Regions from separate parts of the Paenibacillus sp. RC84 genome, predicted to be linked through region 1. Evidence: riboswitches for the same ligand, from Rfam matches in the RefSeq annotation. Region 1 holds a riboswitch; the other holds the start of a gene.
The links. Region 1 has a riboswitch for cobalamin ahead of ABH899_RS10625 (FecCD family ABC transporter permease). Riboswitches for the same ligand answer to the same signal wherever they lie in the genome.

Region 1 (7,098 bases):
GTCCCGCCTTCCAGCACCAAACCGGAGACATCCGCCTCTATCCTCAGGCTGCCGCCGGCCAGAATTCCCGCCCGGCTGCAAAGCTGCTCGAGCTCGTGGATCATATGGCTGGAAATAAGGAACGAGGTCCCTTCTTCCGCCGACATCTTGCGGATCAGACTTCGGAACATCACCGTCCCCTCGATATCCAAGCCGTTCGTGGGCTCATCCAGCAGGACAAGCTTCGGCCTCGGCAAAACGGCCGCCGCCAACGCCAGCTTCTGTTTCATGCCTGTCGAGAAGCCTTTGATTTTCTCCTGCCGAACCCGAAGCAGTCCGACGGTATCCAGCACCTCCTCCATCCGCTGTCTCGTCACCTGCGGATAAAAGCGTGCGGACTGCCGGAGATACTGCCAGGCCGTCAGAAAATCGGGAAAATCGGCCGATTCGATCATGCAGCCGACATTTGCCATCGCCTGCTCGTGATGGAGGTTCCTGTCGGCGCCGAACAGGGTAACCGTGCCGCCGTCGGCCCGGACCAGACCCGTGATCAGCTTCAGGAGCGTGGTCTTACCCGCTCCGTTCGGGCCGAGCAGACCATAGACGTCGCCGGCCTCCAGCCGCAGGCTGACCTCTCTTATTCCGCGTCCGCTTCCACGGTATAGCTTCGTTAAGCCGCTGACCTCCAAAATAGGTTGCATCCGTATAATCTCTTCCTTTCTCGTCCGGCAGCCGGCAGACGTCCGGTAACCCGCGTCTATCGGCTGCGGACGAAATAATATGCGGCTGGTTCAGCCGTTTTTGCCCTGCCACTTGTTCCGGTGCTCGGACTCTATCGGCTGTACGTTTTTGCCGTTCAGATCCACCGTATCCGGCGTGGTGCTATCATATCCGGACAGATCCGCCTGAAGATGTACGACGACTTGATGAGTTTTGCCGCCGGCATCCTTGCCGGATACGGTCAGCTCCGCCTCCTGGTGCTGAATATAGTTCGAAGGACTGATCGTCGCGTTAACGGCCACCTTCTCCAGGCGAATATCATCGGTCAGCTCGGGAGCGGCATCCTTCAGAAAATCGTTGCCGAACGGGTTGGCCGTCGTGTCAGCTTTCTTCTCCGGCTGTCCGTGCTCCTTAGACGCCTGCTTGATGACGATCGGCGCAATCGCCTGAACAACAGCGGGCAGCTGAGCGCCGTCCAACTCCGCCGATACGCGCTTGCTCCCGTCCTCTTTCACATCAACGGCGACATAATCTTTCAGATTGCCGACCAGCGCGTCGACCACGGTTTCCACGTGCTGCGGCATTTCTTTTTCCGCGGAGTCTTTAAAACGCTTATGCGTTTCGGCCGCCGCATCTTTTACATAATACACATCGCCGCTTCCCGGTTTGAAAATGGCTTGATCACCCTGCTTGTAAAATTGAAGCGCTTGTTTCGCGCCGCCGGCGGAAACTTCACCCGCACCGCTTGCCGAGCCGCCTTCCCGGCTCATTTTAAACGTCCCGTTTGCGCTCAGTGCCACATTCCCGTTGTCCTGCAAAGATCCTGCCGCCTGAACAGTCACACTTTGGACTGTCTTGGTGTTCTTCAACGCGGACTTGTAGGCGTCGTACCCTGAAGTTCCGGCCATGGCGCTTATTCCCGTCGTGACCATCATGAGACTGCTGATTCCGATTACGCTTCCCAGCACAAGCCATTTCTTGTTCATCTTCATCCTCCTGAACCATTCGTATTTGACTTCCACTGTCATCATAGGCAACAAAAATAAACCCCTTATGAAGCATCTATTAAAACTTTCTTAAATCACTTTCCCAGGATCATTTTTCAGATTCATCGCATAAAAAAAGCCCCTTTCGCAGGGACTCATTTCATTTCGTTCCATCGGCAGACGGCATTTAACGGCGCTGCCCAAAATCGGATGGGAAAAGAAGGCTTATTTTTTTTGTACTTTATCCGGATATAACCCTTCCGCCAGCGTCTGCAGAGCGATCGGGGCGCGGATTCCTTCGGAAGCGGCCGACAGAGGGAGAACGAGCAGCCGCTTGTTCTTAATCGCCGGAATATCGGCCAGCTCCCTTTTACCCAGGAGAAGCTCTTTCTTCTTCTCTACCGGCGTGTCGCCGTAATCCATAATGACAATCACGTCCGGGCTGCGGCTGACGACTTCTTCCCAACTGACTTCTACCCAGCTTTTCTGAATATCGTCGAAAATATTTTTGCCGCCGATCATATTGATCAGGCTCGTAATGTAGGTGTTGGCCGCCGTAAAAGCTTTGTCTTCGCCGTTGTCGTAAATGAACACCTTCTGAGGAGTCCCGACCGTGCCGATTTGGTCCTGAATGTCTTTCAAGCGCTGCTTCATGCCGTCCACAAGCTCATTCGCTTTGGCCTCTACCCTGAAAATGCGGCCGATGTTCAAAATATCCCGGTACACATCCTCCAAGGTCGGAGCGGCTTTATTGGAAGATTCCTGCACATAAGTCTGAACCCCCTGTTTGGCGAGTTCTTCCCGGGTGCCCAGACTTTTCTCCGTAAACGCGCTTTTCCAGCCCGCATAGGCAAAATCCGGAGCGGCCTCCGCGAAAACTTCCTTGGACGGATATGTTTTCGCGAGAACGGGAACCCGTTTGTAAGCTTCCTGCAGCTCCGGGAGGATCTGATCGTCCAGGTAGGCGGTGCCGGCCATATTTTTCTCCAGGCCAAGCGCAAGCATCACTTCCGTAGCATGCTGATTTAAAGTGACGGCCCGTTTGGGCGCTTCCGAAAAATGAAGCTTCTGCCCCATATTATCAAGTTCTACGGCTGCCGCCGGTGCTCCCGTTGACTCCGCGGTCCCTCTCGGTACAAGTGCTTTGGTTGAATCGGAAGCGGAGCAGGCGCTTATAGCGGCCATGCACACAAGAGTGAGGCATAAATATAAAGAAAGTTTAAGAGATCGCATAAGATTCAAAAGGATTCCTCCGTCTGTTTTAGTCCGGCGTTATAAAAAGATTCCGGCAAGTACGTAATGACCGGCTTGCCTGTCAGGGCGTGCCGGTTCACCTCGGCGTGAACGCCGAATATGTCCCGGAGAACAGTAGGGACGAGAAGTTCCGCGGGCGTTCCTTCCGCCGCAATCCTTCCCTCGCTGATGATGTAGAGACGGTCGCAATAGTAAGCCGCCATATTCAGATCGTGAAGGGCGGCCAGCGTCGTGATCCCCAGCGAGCGGACAAGCTCCATGATCTGGAGCTGGTAGCGGATATCCAGGTGGTTCGTCGGCTCGTCCAGAATCAGAAACTTCGCCTGCTGGGCCAGCGCCCGGGCGATAAGCACCCGCTGCTTCTCGCCGCCGGACAAGGTCGCGAAGCTGCGTTCTCCGAAGTGTCCGAGTCCGACCGTTTCCAAGGCCCGGAAGCATATTTCCCGGTCCGCTTCCGTATCGCTTTCGTACCATTTCTTGTGGGGATATCTTCCCATCAGAACCATGTCCGCCACGCTGAAATCGAACTCGACGGAAGATTCCTGGCTGACGACGGCCATCAGTTCGGCCGCTTTTTTGTAGGGCAGATTCAGCAGTTCCCGCTCATCCATAAACACTTGTCCCGCGTCCGGCTTAAGCTCGCGGTAGACCGTTTTGAGCAGGGTCGATTTCCCGCTCCCGTTCGGGCCGATCAGGCCGATAAACTCGCCTTCGCGGACGGCCAGGTTTACGGAGTCGAGGATTTTCCTGGCGCCTATGCTCAAAGTGAGATGATTCGCTTCCATGTTCATTTAGAAGCACCTCCGAACGCGTATGAACTTCTGCGGAGCAGCCAGATGAAGAACGGGCCTCCGCATATCGCGGTGACGATGCCGATCGGCAGTTCTTCCGGCGCAAGCGCGAGCCTGGCCAGAACGTCGGCCCATATGACGTAGACCGCCCCGAAAAGGACGCTGACCGGAAGCACCTTGCGGTGGTCGGAGCCGAGCACCAGCCGGACGATATGGGGAATCATCAGGCCGACAAAACCGATTGAGCCGCTGACGGACACGATCGTTCCCGTGATCAGCGCGGTCACGATCACCAGACAGGTACGGAACGCCGGCACATTGACCCCCATCGTTCCCGCTGCGCCTTCCCCCACGAGAAGAGCGTTCAACGACCGGTGCTGAAAGAGCAGGAAAACGATACCGGACACCACGATCAGAGCCGGTGCGGTGAGGTATTCCCACTTCGCGCCGGCCAGGCTGCCCATCAGCCAGTAAACGACGGAGCGGATGCCTTGGGCATTCGGCGCCATCGTGACGATGAAGCTCGTAAACGCCGACATCATGCTCGCAACGGCTGTTCCCGCAAGCAGCAGCCGGGTGGTCGAAATGCGGCCTCCTACCTTGGCGAAGGTAAAGACAAGCGCCATCGCGACGAGGGAACCGATAAAGGCCGAAACCGGCAGCGCGTAAGCACCGAGAAACGAGAAGCCGCCGAACAGCAGAACAAGGGTAGCCGCAACCGACGAGCCGGACGATACCCCGAGTATGTAAGGATCGCCGAGCGAATTGCGGATTAACGCCTGGATCGTCACTCCGACCGCGGACAGGCCCGCTCCTACGACAAGACCGAGCAGGACGCGGGGAAAGCGGATGTTCCAGATAATATGCTCCTGCGCTTTCGTCCAATCCCGCTCGACCAGGCTGCCGATTCCCGGCATGTGAGATAGAGCGATCTTCCAGACCGTGACGGGCTCGATCCGAACGGAACCGAGCATGACGGCTATCGTCACGGAGATCACAAGGAGAAGCGACAAGCCGCCCAGCAAGAGCGGAAAAGCGGTTAGAGTGCGCGCCGTCCCGTATTTTTTTGCGGATGCGGAGCGGGCGCCCCTGGCCTCCCCGGTCTCCCGTACCGTTTCTTTATTGCAAACCGATTGCAAGTCCTCACCTCGACCGTTGATATTTTTAGGGCTGTCCATGCAAAAAAGCGCCTCCCCCTTCGTTTGCAGACAAAGGGAAAGACGCTCGTAATTTCAGTACGGAACGCATCTAACACCTCCCTATCTCCCGTAGGTTGCTCGTGTTACGGATACAGGCAGGTCTCCTGGCTATCAGCGTCATCATCGGCAGCAGTCTTCCCGGCATGGATACCAGTGACTGTGGTTGCTGCGACTCTTCTGTTACAGTGGCGGGACCGCGCCGGTCTTGCACCGGACTTCCCTATTAAGCTGTACCGCGTTAAGATTCCAACGGCAAGCACCTGTACCGACTTATTCAATTCATCGTCCGGCCTATATTTTACTTGAAATACGGAATGTGAACCGGAAGCATCTTGTCTATCATAGCGGATACGTCAAGAATCGGCAACATTTGACATCCCGCTTAATCCGGAAGCAGGCCCTGGATCTGCTCTCTGACCGTAGGATTATCCAGATCATGACCGAGAACGGACACCATGCCCCGGTCATCGCGTGACCGGATTAAGCGCCCGATGCCCTGCCTCAGGCGGAGCAGCATGTAGGGCATATCCACGTCTTCGTACGGCTGAGCCGAATCTTTCCGCTTGGCCGCAAAGACGGGATCGTCCGGAGGAAACGGAAGCTCCCAGACGATTACATGGGACAAGGACGGTCCCGGAATATCCAGTCCTTCCCACAGCGTTACCGCACAGAGGACACTTTCCTCGTCGTTCTGAAACGACGAGATGAGGTGGCTGATTTCCGCCGAGCCTTCAAACAAAAACCGGTAATCGGCGTACTCGGGATACCGTGTCATGTTCCGTTTGAAATCGCCAAGCGCCTCGCGGGACGGGAACAGGATAAGCGCCCGCCCGTCGGATTCCTTGAGCAGTTCCAGAACCCGTCCGGTCTTGTCCTCTTCCGGCTTGTCGGGATACAGATTCGCCTTCATTTGGGCGCTGTAATCGTAAGGGGAGGGAACGGAGAACGAAAGGAAGCTTTCGATGCCCAGGCTGCCCGCCATATAGTCGAAAGAGCCGTTGACGGACAAGGTCGCCGAAGAAAACACGACCGGCATTTTTTTCGAAAAGACGCGGTCTCTTAAAATTTCCTTGACCATTTTCGGCATGATGACCAGGGTGATTCCGTTGGAATCCTCCGTAACCCATGAAATGAGCTGACCCGGCTTATCGAACAAGCTCAAAGCAAGCTGAATCATTTCCAGGTGTTCCTCGACGATTTTGAGCTGGTAATCGTCCAGTGTGGACAGTCCGCTTTCGAACACAAGCTCTTCCTCAATCACGTCGATCAGCTGCCGGAACCGGCTTACTTCCCGTTTCAATTCTTCGCTCCAGGCGAATTCCTTGCGTTCCGAGGCCGGGACGGAATAACTGCTCTCGTCCAGCACGCGGAACAGCGTTTCACTCTGGACGATGGCCTCCTCGATGGCCAGGGCCAGCGTTTCTCTGACCTCGCCTTCCAGAAGCCGGATGACGATGCTTTCGAATACCGAATGCTTCAATTTGTAGGTGAGCGCGTTTTGCGCAGCCGTTTCAAGCAGATGCCCTTCGTCGAATACGACGGAACTGTGGTCCGGCAGAAGAGGAAGCTGACCTTCCCGTTTGCGGGCCTCGTAGGTCCAGACGTGTTCCATGTAGAAATCATGGGAACAAATAATCAGGTCGGCGGACTTGCGGTAATGCTCGCGCGACAACGTCTGGCCGCAGCGATGCCGCTGGCTGCAGACGAGGCAGTCCTGGAACACGTCCCAGCCGATACGTTCCCACTGCTCGTCCGTCAGCTCGGGGTACTCCTTACGGTTGCCGTACGGATAGAACGACTGGAGCGTGTCCGGGTAGTGGACGAACGAAGGAAGGCCGTGATAAATCTCGCTGAAAACTTCCTCGTCGTCAAAAGCGCCGCCCCGGGTGTCGTCCAGTTTATTCAGGCAAATGTACTGATGCTGCGACTTGCCCATCCGGGCGTCAATCGTCAGATCGAGATGCCGGGCGAGCTTGGCGATGTCCCCTTCGGGTTTGACCAGCTGCTCGATCAGCGACTCGTCCGCACAAGCGATAATCGCGGGTTTTCTCGTATAACGCGCATAAGTAAGAGCGTAAAGCAGATACACCAGCGTTTTCCCGGTTCCCACTCCCGCTTCCGCAAAGATGGTCTGTTTCTCCTGGTAAGCCCTCTCCAGCTGAAACGCCA
Region 2 (7,098 bases), on a different contig from region 1:
TCCAGCCTGCGCAGAATGTGCCTCTGACGGTCCGGCCTATCCGGATGACGAAGATCCGGACTCATCCGAAGGAGCCCAGCACAGCCGGCTCCGGACGCGGCATGCATTCCGCAGATTCGCCGGCACCGGCGGAAACCGCGTCTTCCCACTCCCGCGTCCGTACCGTCACCCTCCCGTGGAATCGGGCTGCGGGGCTGACCAAAGCGGATGTGGACGCCTTCCTCCAGCGGTGGAAGGACGGTCTGATCCGCGCCAAAGGTTATGTGACGTTCGCGGAATCCGGGCACATGCATCTGCTGCAATACGCAGGAAAACGGAGCTACTGGGAGCCTTCCTTTTATCAGGGAAAGCCCTATCTCGTGTTTATCGGGATTGATCTGGATGCGGACCGGCTGAGCGAAGAATGGGAACGTCTTCTGGATGCACCGCAGTCCCTTGAACCCGAGTCCGGCAGACGGAAATAGCTTCAGGCACGGATAGGGAGGCACCTTCTATTCGGCACGATCTTTACGATTTTTTTGTCCCCTCCTCCCTGTTCTGCCTGAGTATGTCTACCGATTAAGAACCTTCTGCATCCGGCTCTTGCACCGCACAAAACCGCCTTCCGTCGGAAAGCGGTTTTTGTTTTTGCCACAGCCTCTATTTCCCCAGATCGGCGAAATCACCGGCATACGGATACACGTAAGGGGATGAAGGCTCTTTGATTTTTTGGATTACGGCTCCCTCCAGCTTCATCACGTCTTTATCTTCGTACACGGACTTTCGGATCGTGCCTTTCACCGTCACCCATGTATCCTTGAGATACGAATCCGCTCCCAACGCTTCAACGATAACGCCGTACGGGGATGCATCGGCCGAGCAGCACTGCATCGTCAGTCTTGCGACGACGAACTGGTTTTTGGGCATGCCGTCCTCCCGGTAAACGAAGCCGCTGATTTCCATCTGCTTTCCGGCAAAATTCCCGGCGAACAGATCTACTGCCGTCAGCTTCTCCATAAAGCCTTTATCTCCGATAAGAATGGTTTTGTTTTTGTAAAGCCGCATGGCCAGCTTCGCGTAGTCTTCCGTAAACCGGCTGCCTTTGAACATCTCCTTGAGTCTGGCTTCTTCCGTGTCTTCCCCGCCCTGACTTGTCCCCCCGGAAGATAGTTCCTTCTTGGGCGGATCGTCCTGGGGACCTGCGTTCCTCTGCGTTTGGAAGCCGGAGGTATTCAATTGAATCCCTTTGACTTGAACGATATCGCTCCCCGTTACCCGGTCGGGCAGCAGAAAGCCGAGCAGCAGCGGTAAAAGGAACAAGGAATAAGCCGCACCATGCGAAAGCTTCGATTTCTTTACATCGGACTCGCATCCGCAGTCGGGTTCATTGCCTGCAGCAGGCTGCAGAGCCAGATAAATCTGGATCACGGCCAGCACGAACAGGGCGATCGCCGAAGCTTTGACGTACGGTACCAGTCGGGGCGCCAAATAATGCGGCATGCTGCCCGTTTTGACCAGATAAACGATATAGAACGAAAACCCGCATAGAATCGCCGCCCGGATAAAATAATGGAAGGCGTAAGCGCGCTTGTCTTCCACCCGGTTCACCTCCCCCAATTCAAAGGGTTACCTGAAATAAAGATGCTCGACCACTACGGAACCGGCAAACACGGTCACCGTGATAAGAACGGCCAGCAGCAGGAGAAACTTCGTTTTGAAGACGGACAGAAGCATCAGCGTGCTTTTAAAATCGAGCATGGGCCCGAAAACGAGGAACGTGAGCAGGGAGCCTTTGGAAAACGTCTGGAGAAAGGAAGAAGCGACAAAGGCGTCCGAGGTGGAACAGAGCGACAACATGTAGGCAAATCCCATCATGAACAGATGCGGAAGCACCTCCCCCTCCCCCAGCGCCGACAAATCGCCTCTCGGCACAAACGCCTGAATAACGGCCGTAAGGAGAGAGCCGAAAATGAGATATTTCCCCATATCGAAAAATTCCCCGCCCGCGTGACCCATCATCGTAACGAATTTGCCGCCGCCCTGCACGTGCGCGCAGTCTTGTCCGTTCCCGGCGTACAGCGAGTCCAGCCTGTGTTTCAGAGGATTTTTGTTAATAAACGCGTACACGAACAAGCCGATAAACGCGCTAACTCCAAGGGCCAGTCCCATCCGGGCGTACACCATTTCGGGATTCATCCGGAACGCCGTGTATGTCGCCGCATAGACGACCGGGTTGACGATGGGACCCGCCAGAATGACGACTACGCCTATGTACAGCGGCATTCCCTTGTTGATCAGCCGCCGGACGACCGGGATCATGCCGCACTCGCAAATCGGAAACAGGATGCCCAGCAGACAGGCGAACACGAATCCGTGCAAAGGATTCCGGGGGATCGCTTTGCGGATCCAGGTCTCCGGGATGTAGACCTGCATGAACGAGGAAAGCAGCACACCGAGCATAATAAAAGGAACCGCTTCGAGCACGATGCCGATAAACATCGTCTTGAACAGGCGGATGACCGAAGGGTCCGGCAACGCCGCATTCCCTGTCCGTACGGCTTGCCAAGCCAGTATAACCAGGAAACTTCCCGCTGCGATATAAATCAGGTGTCTTTTTCTCATCCCTCTGCTTGCTCCGCTGAAATGCACGTTCTCCCCTCCTGTGTAAAACAGTATCTTTATTTTAATCGTAATTATTACGTTTTTCAACAAAAAAGACTTCTCCCTTATCCCGATCCTCTTCTTCATCTCTATGCGAATCTGCCCGAATCTATGACAAGCTTCCCTTGTCCGGTCCGTGAAGCCAAAAAAATCCCGGCACGCGAAACCGCGTTACCGGGATAATACTTCAACGGCTCGGATTTAAACCTGCACGATCCGTCTCACTTCCGCAGGCAGGTCCGCAGGTTCCAGCCGTTTTTCCGGCTTCCAGTAAAGGAGAGCCGCTTTGAAATTGTGCGGGTAAATCAGCCTGCCGTCTTCTTCACGCACATAAGAGTACAAGAGATCAATGGCCTTCCTGCGGTCATATTCCTTGTCCAAAACCGCGCTCAGGTTGTCCTTGAGCAGCTCTTCCTCCGTATCGTAGGCATACGTTTTGTGCAGGTTGACCATTTTACAGTTCGCATCGATTCCCAATTCATAAAGCAGATTCTGCAAATGGATGTAATCTCGGCGTTGAAATTTAATCCGGCAGCCCAGCTGCTCCTGAATGTCTTTGTAATGCGGTCTTTCAGGACCGCTAACCATGCCCGCGATTCCAAGACGCTTCGCCGTGTTGTTGATGTGCAGCAGCGCCCGGTCGATTTCCTGCATCCGGTAGTAACAATTGACGCCGAATACCACGTCGGCTCGCTCCACCTTGGGAAGTTCTTCCCACTTGGCATGTACGAAGTTTAAATGATTCCAGCCCTTCCGCTCCGCTGCGGCTTTCAGGTAAGCAAGCACGCTCTCGGAGCTGTCGACGCAGGTGAGGGAACCCGCTTTCTCGGCCGCTTCGAACGTATAGTTTCCCCAGCCGGGACCGATTTCCAGCACATCCTCGCCGGGATCGATAAAAGCGATCAGCTCCTTGCGCAGGTTGGCGACCCAGGAATCCACCCCGGCTTGTTCTTTCTTTTTCATAAAAGCGTTCCAGAACCCTTCTTCCTTGACGTCATCGGTCATCCGTACGGGAAGATTTCCGTCCCAGTCTTTCATCCCCTCCTGCCAGAGGGTTTTGTAATTCGTATTTAGTTTGACTCCGTAATACATCGTTTGCCTCCCCATACGGTTTGAAGATCTTGTTAGTCATACTTCTTTCGATCAAAATGCGGCGGACTTCATTTTACCTGTAAAGCCGGAGGAGTCCATCGATCCGAAACAAATAAAAACATCCCGCCGGAGGCAGGATGTTTGGGTTCATCGCATGAATACGCTCGGGTCAGGACCCGGACGATTAGGGAGAACATTCGCATCAACGCCATCCTATCTGCGTAGGAATGAAGTTACCGGTAAACAGGCAGGTCTCCTGACTCGGGAACCCTATGCGCGCCTTCCCGGATTAACCAGTGACGTGATGCGCTTCGGCCGGGGCTTCTCCCCCCTTTTCCCCTTACAGTGGCGGGACCGTATCGGAATTGCACCGAACTTCCCTTTTAATCCGTTCCCTCTCCCCGGAGAAAGAACCGGAACCTGTTTAATAAAGAATGTTTGATAATCCATTGTCTTAAGAAAAACGTGCATGCCAAACAACTTCACGGTTAATAGTAGTCCAAATCCGGCTTTTTGGCAAATGACCGAAGCGTGCGGGCAAGCAGATGTACCGGTAAGGCGGGCCCGCCAAACTTCGGACTATTAAGTGGAGCCGCGACGGTTTATGACTCCGCTATTTCCCTTCAATAATCAGGTTGATTTGATGAATAAATTCTTTTGCCAGCCCAAGCTGTTTATATGCGAATTCCAAATCTCCGCTGCCTGAAAGTGCGAAATCCAAGTTACCTAAAGTGGACATCAGTATGCGTGCGGTAACGGCAAATCCAAAAGCTTGCTTATTCGGCCTGATTATTCATCTGACTCCAGATATACTGAAAGGTTGGCTCCTGAATTCCGTTGAATAATGCAAGATTGCCTACATATGAAGCCAAATCCCAGTAGGCGGGCATCCAGGATAAATCTTCAAAGTCCGACCAGATCCAGCCTTCCGGACTCGGTAATAAGTTTCTTGAATGGGCATCTCCATGAGACGGTAGCAGCAAACTTGTTTCGAGACGCATCTGTCTATCCATCGCGAAGAACAGACTTAGCAAATTTTGTATACGCCGATCCGGATGCTTCATTAATCTAAAAGCCGATTGACATGTCCGCTCCCAAACACCAAGCAGAGGAATCTCGTCGGTAAAATCTTTCAATGCCAGTGAAAGTCTATTAACCAGTTCAACTGCTTCGCTTGGCGAAGGGCGCCGCAGTTCTGTAGGGGGAACATACTTCCAAAACGTCATCCATGTGCCGCCAATATCGTAGGGTCCTGCATCCGTACGGTCCGTTGGCAAGCGTACCGGCACTCCCTTCGATTGGAGATGACGTGCGGCTCTTAATTCACGCACCAGTACCTTGTAGGCGTAATCTGCATGATTTTTTGAAAGCACAGTGGCTATCCGGGCCACAATCGGATACGGGGCCAAATGAACGATCAGGTTCCCGCCATTACCAAGCTCGAGAGGAGTAATGTCCTTTAATCCGGCTTTTTCTGCTATTAAAACGGTTTTTGAAATAAGGCTGCTATTATTCGGCACTCCGAGGGCTCCTTAGTTAAGGTTAAAAATATCTTAGCATCGTTGTCGCATCCCTGATAGGTATTAAATATTTATCAATTAACTTTACCTATTCACCGTTAACTTTTCTGTAAACTTGAACTTCCGTCTGTAGATGCTGACAACTTACTAATTTCCGCCCCTTCACATAGGCTGTTAGAAACCCCACGAACGGAGTCTGAGAAGATGAGCCTGCCGAAAGTCCCCAAGCATCTCGCCTGGCACGAAACTTTGGAGCTTCACGAGCTTGTGGGCCTTCAAACCGGACAACTGATCGCTTTTAAACAAAAATTGCCGACGCTTACGGACGAAGGGCTTCAAACGCTCTTCAGAGAGGCGATACAAACATTGGAGCAGAATCTGAACGAGCTGCTGGCGTATTATCCCAAAGCGCCTGCTTCCTCCAGGAATAAAAATCGGGAGTTGCCGGTCCTGGAAGCGGGACAGCTTCTCGGTTTTGCCAAAACCGCCGTACGCGGCTACGCCTGTGCCCTCACGGAAACCGCGACTCCCCGTCTCCGGGCAACCTTTGTGAATCATCTGTTGAGAGCAGTCGAATTTCACGCCAAAGTGTTCAACCGGATGTATGCGGACGGTGCGTACCCCGCTTATGACCTGAAGGAACTGCTGGAAAACGACGCGGCCAACGCTCAGGCCGCCCTCTCCCTCGAATAACGGTAAAAAACCGCCAAGGAACGATATGCCTGCTCCTTGGCGGTCTTTCGGCGTGCGGCAAACGGCTTCCGCTCCGCACATTCTTTTATTGAAACCGGTAGGTCCATAACCGCTCGTGGCCGAACCGTTCCTGCACCTCTTTGTCGTCCGCGGATTTGCCGCTCAGCTTTCCGTTGAGCTGGAACTGGGAGCTGTGTGCAAGGATCGAGCCCAGCTTCTGCCCCAGATACGGCCTGACATCGCTCACGATATCCGCTTTGCCGAGCACATCTTCGCACCCTTTGGAAAAAGCGATGCAGTGAACGACCGGTCTCTCTTCCACGGGGATTCGCTGGACCGTGTCAATCACGGCGGCGCCCGTTGCGTCATGATCCGGATGCACGCTGTAGCCCGGGTAGAACGTAATGACAAGCGAAGGATTCAGCTCGTCGATGAGGCCGCGGATTTTGCCGACGAGCAGTTCGCGGTCTTCGAATTCAATCGTTTTATCGTGAAAGCCCAGCATGCGCAGATCCTGAATTCCGATTGACCGGCACGATTCCTCAAGCTCGGCTTTGCGGATTTCAGGCAGCGTCACGCGGTTGGCCGCAAGGGGATTGCCCATGTTGCGTCCCATCTCTCCCAGAGTCAAGCATGCGTAAGTCACCGGGGTTCCCTGCCGTATATGGCCGGCAAGCGTACCGGATACGCTGAACGCTTCGTCATCGGGATGCGGCAGGACGACCAGTATGTGTCGTTCCATCTCCATCTACCTTCTCTCTTTGTAAGTTAAAAAGGGGCGCGGCTCAGCTGCAGCGAAACGACGAGCTTGCCGTCCTTATCATGTCCCGACAAAATCAGTCTCTGCGTCTCTGTTTCATCCCAATGGGTAAGTCCCTCGGAATAAACCCAGCCGTCTTCCATTTTGAGCCCTACCCGGTAAGGGCCGTTTCCGGCAATGGACCCCTGCAGATAACGGATCTTCGAATTGCGGATAAACGTCGAGGCCGTATGTTTGGACTGGTCAAGATGAGAAGCATAAGCCCCGTTCGTCATTTCCAGATGAATATACAGGTCTTGGCCCTTAAGCAGATCAAGAACTTGCTGGACGGCCGCCTGATTAATAAACTGCATGAAGATTCCTCCAGTAATATACTGACGTATTCACCTAAAC

Region 2: another riboswitch for cobalamin. It lies ahead of ABH899_RS13755 (class I SAM-dependent methyltransferase); the one in region 1 lies ahead of ABH899_RS10625 (FecCD family ABC transporter permease).

What each region holds. Positions count from the first base shown of each region.
Region 1 covers NZ_JBGBYL010000004.1:36,020-43,117, reverse strand. The annotation lists gene ABH899_RS10645 (ABC transporter ATP-binding protein) at 1-680, opposite strand, end outside; gene ABH899_RS10640 (hypothetical protein) at 771-1,685, opposite strand; gene ABH899_RS10635 (ABC transporter substrate-binding protein) at 1,911-2,918, opposite strand; gene ABH899_RS10630 (ABC transporter ATP-binding protein) at 2,924-3,730, opposite strand; gene ABH899_RS10625 (FecCD family ABC transporter permease) at 3,727-4,908, opposite strand; cobalamin riboswitch at 5,007-5,208, opposite strand; gene ABH899_RS10620 (ATP-dependent DNA helicase) at 5,312-7,098, opposite strand, start outside.
Region 2 covers NZ_JBGBYL010000005.1:245,524-252,621, reverse strand. The annotation lists gene ABH899_RS13770 (CobW family GTP-binding protein) at 1-464, shown strand, start outside; gene ABH899_RS13765 (TIGR03943 family putative permease subunit) at 640-1,578, opposite strand; gene ABH899_RS13760 (permease) at 1,606-2,628, opposite strand; gene ABH899_RS13755 (class I SAM-dependent methyltransferase) at 2,842-3,732, opposite strand; cobalamin riboswitch at 3,962-4,171, opposite strand; gene ABH899_RS13750 (aminoglycoside phosphotransferase family protein) at 4,509-5,252, opposite strand; gene ABH899_RS13745 (spore coat protein) at 5,457-5,945, shown strand; gene bshB2 (bacillithiol biosynthesis deacetylase BshB2) at 6,031-6,687, opposite strand; gene ABH899_RS13735 (YojF family protein) at 6,714-7,058, opposite strand.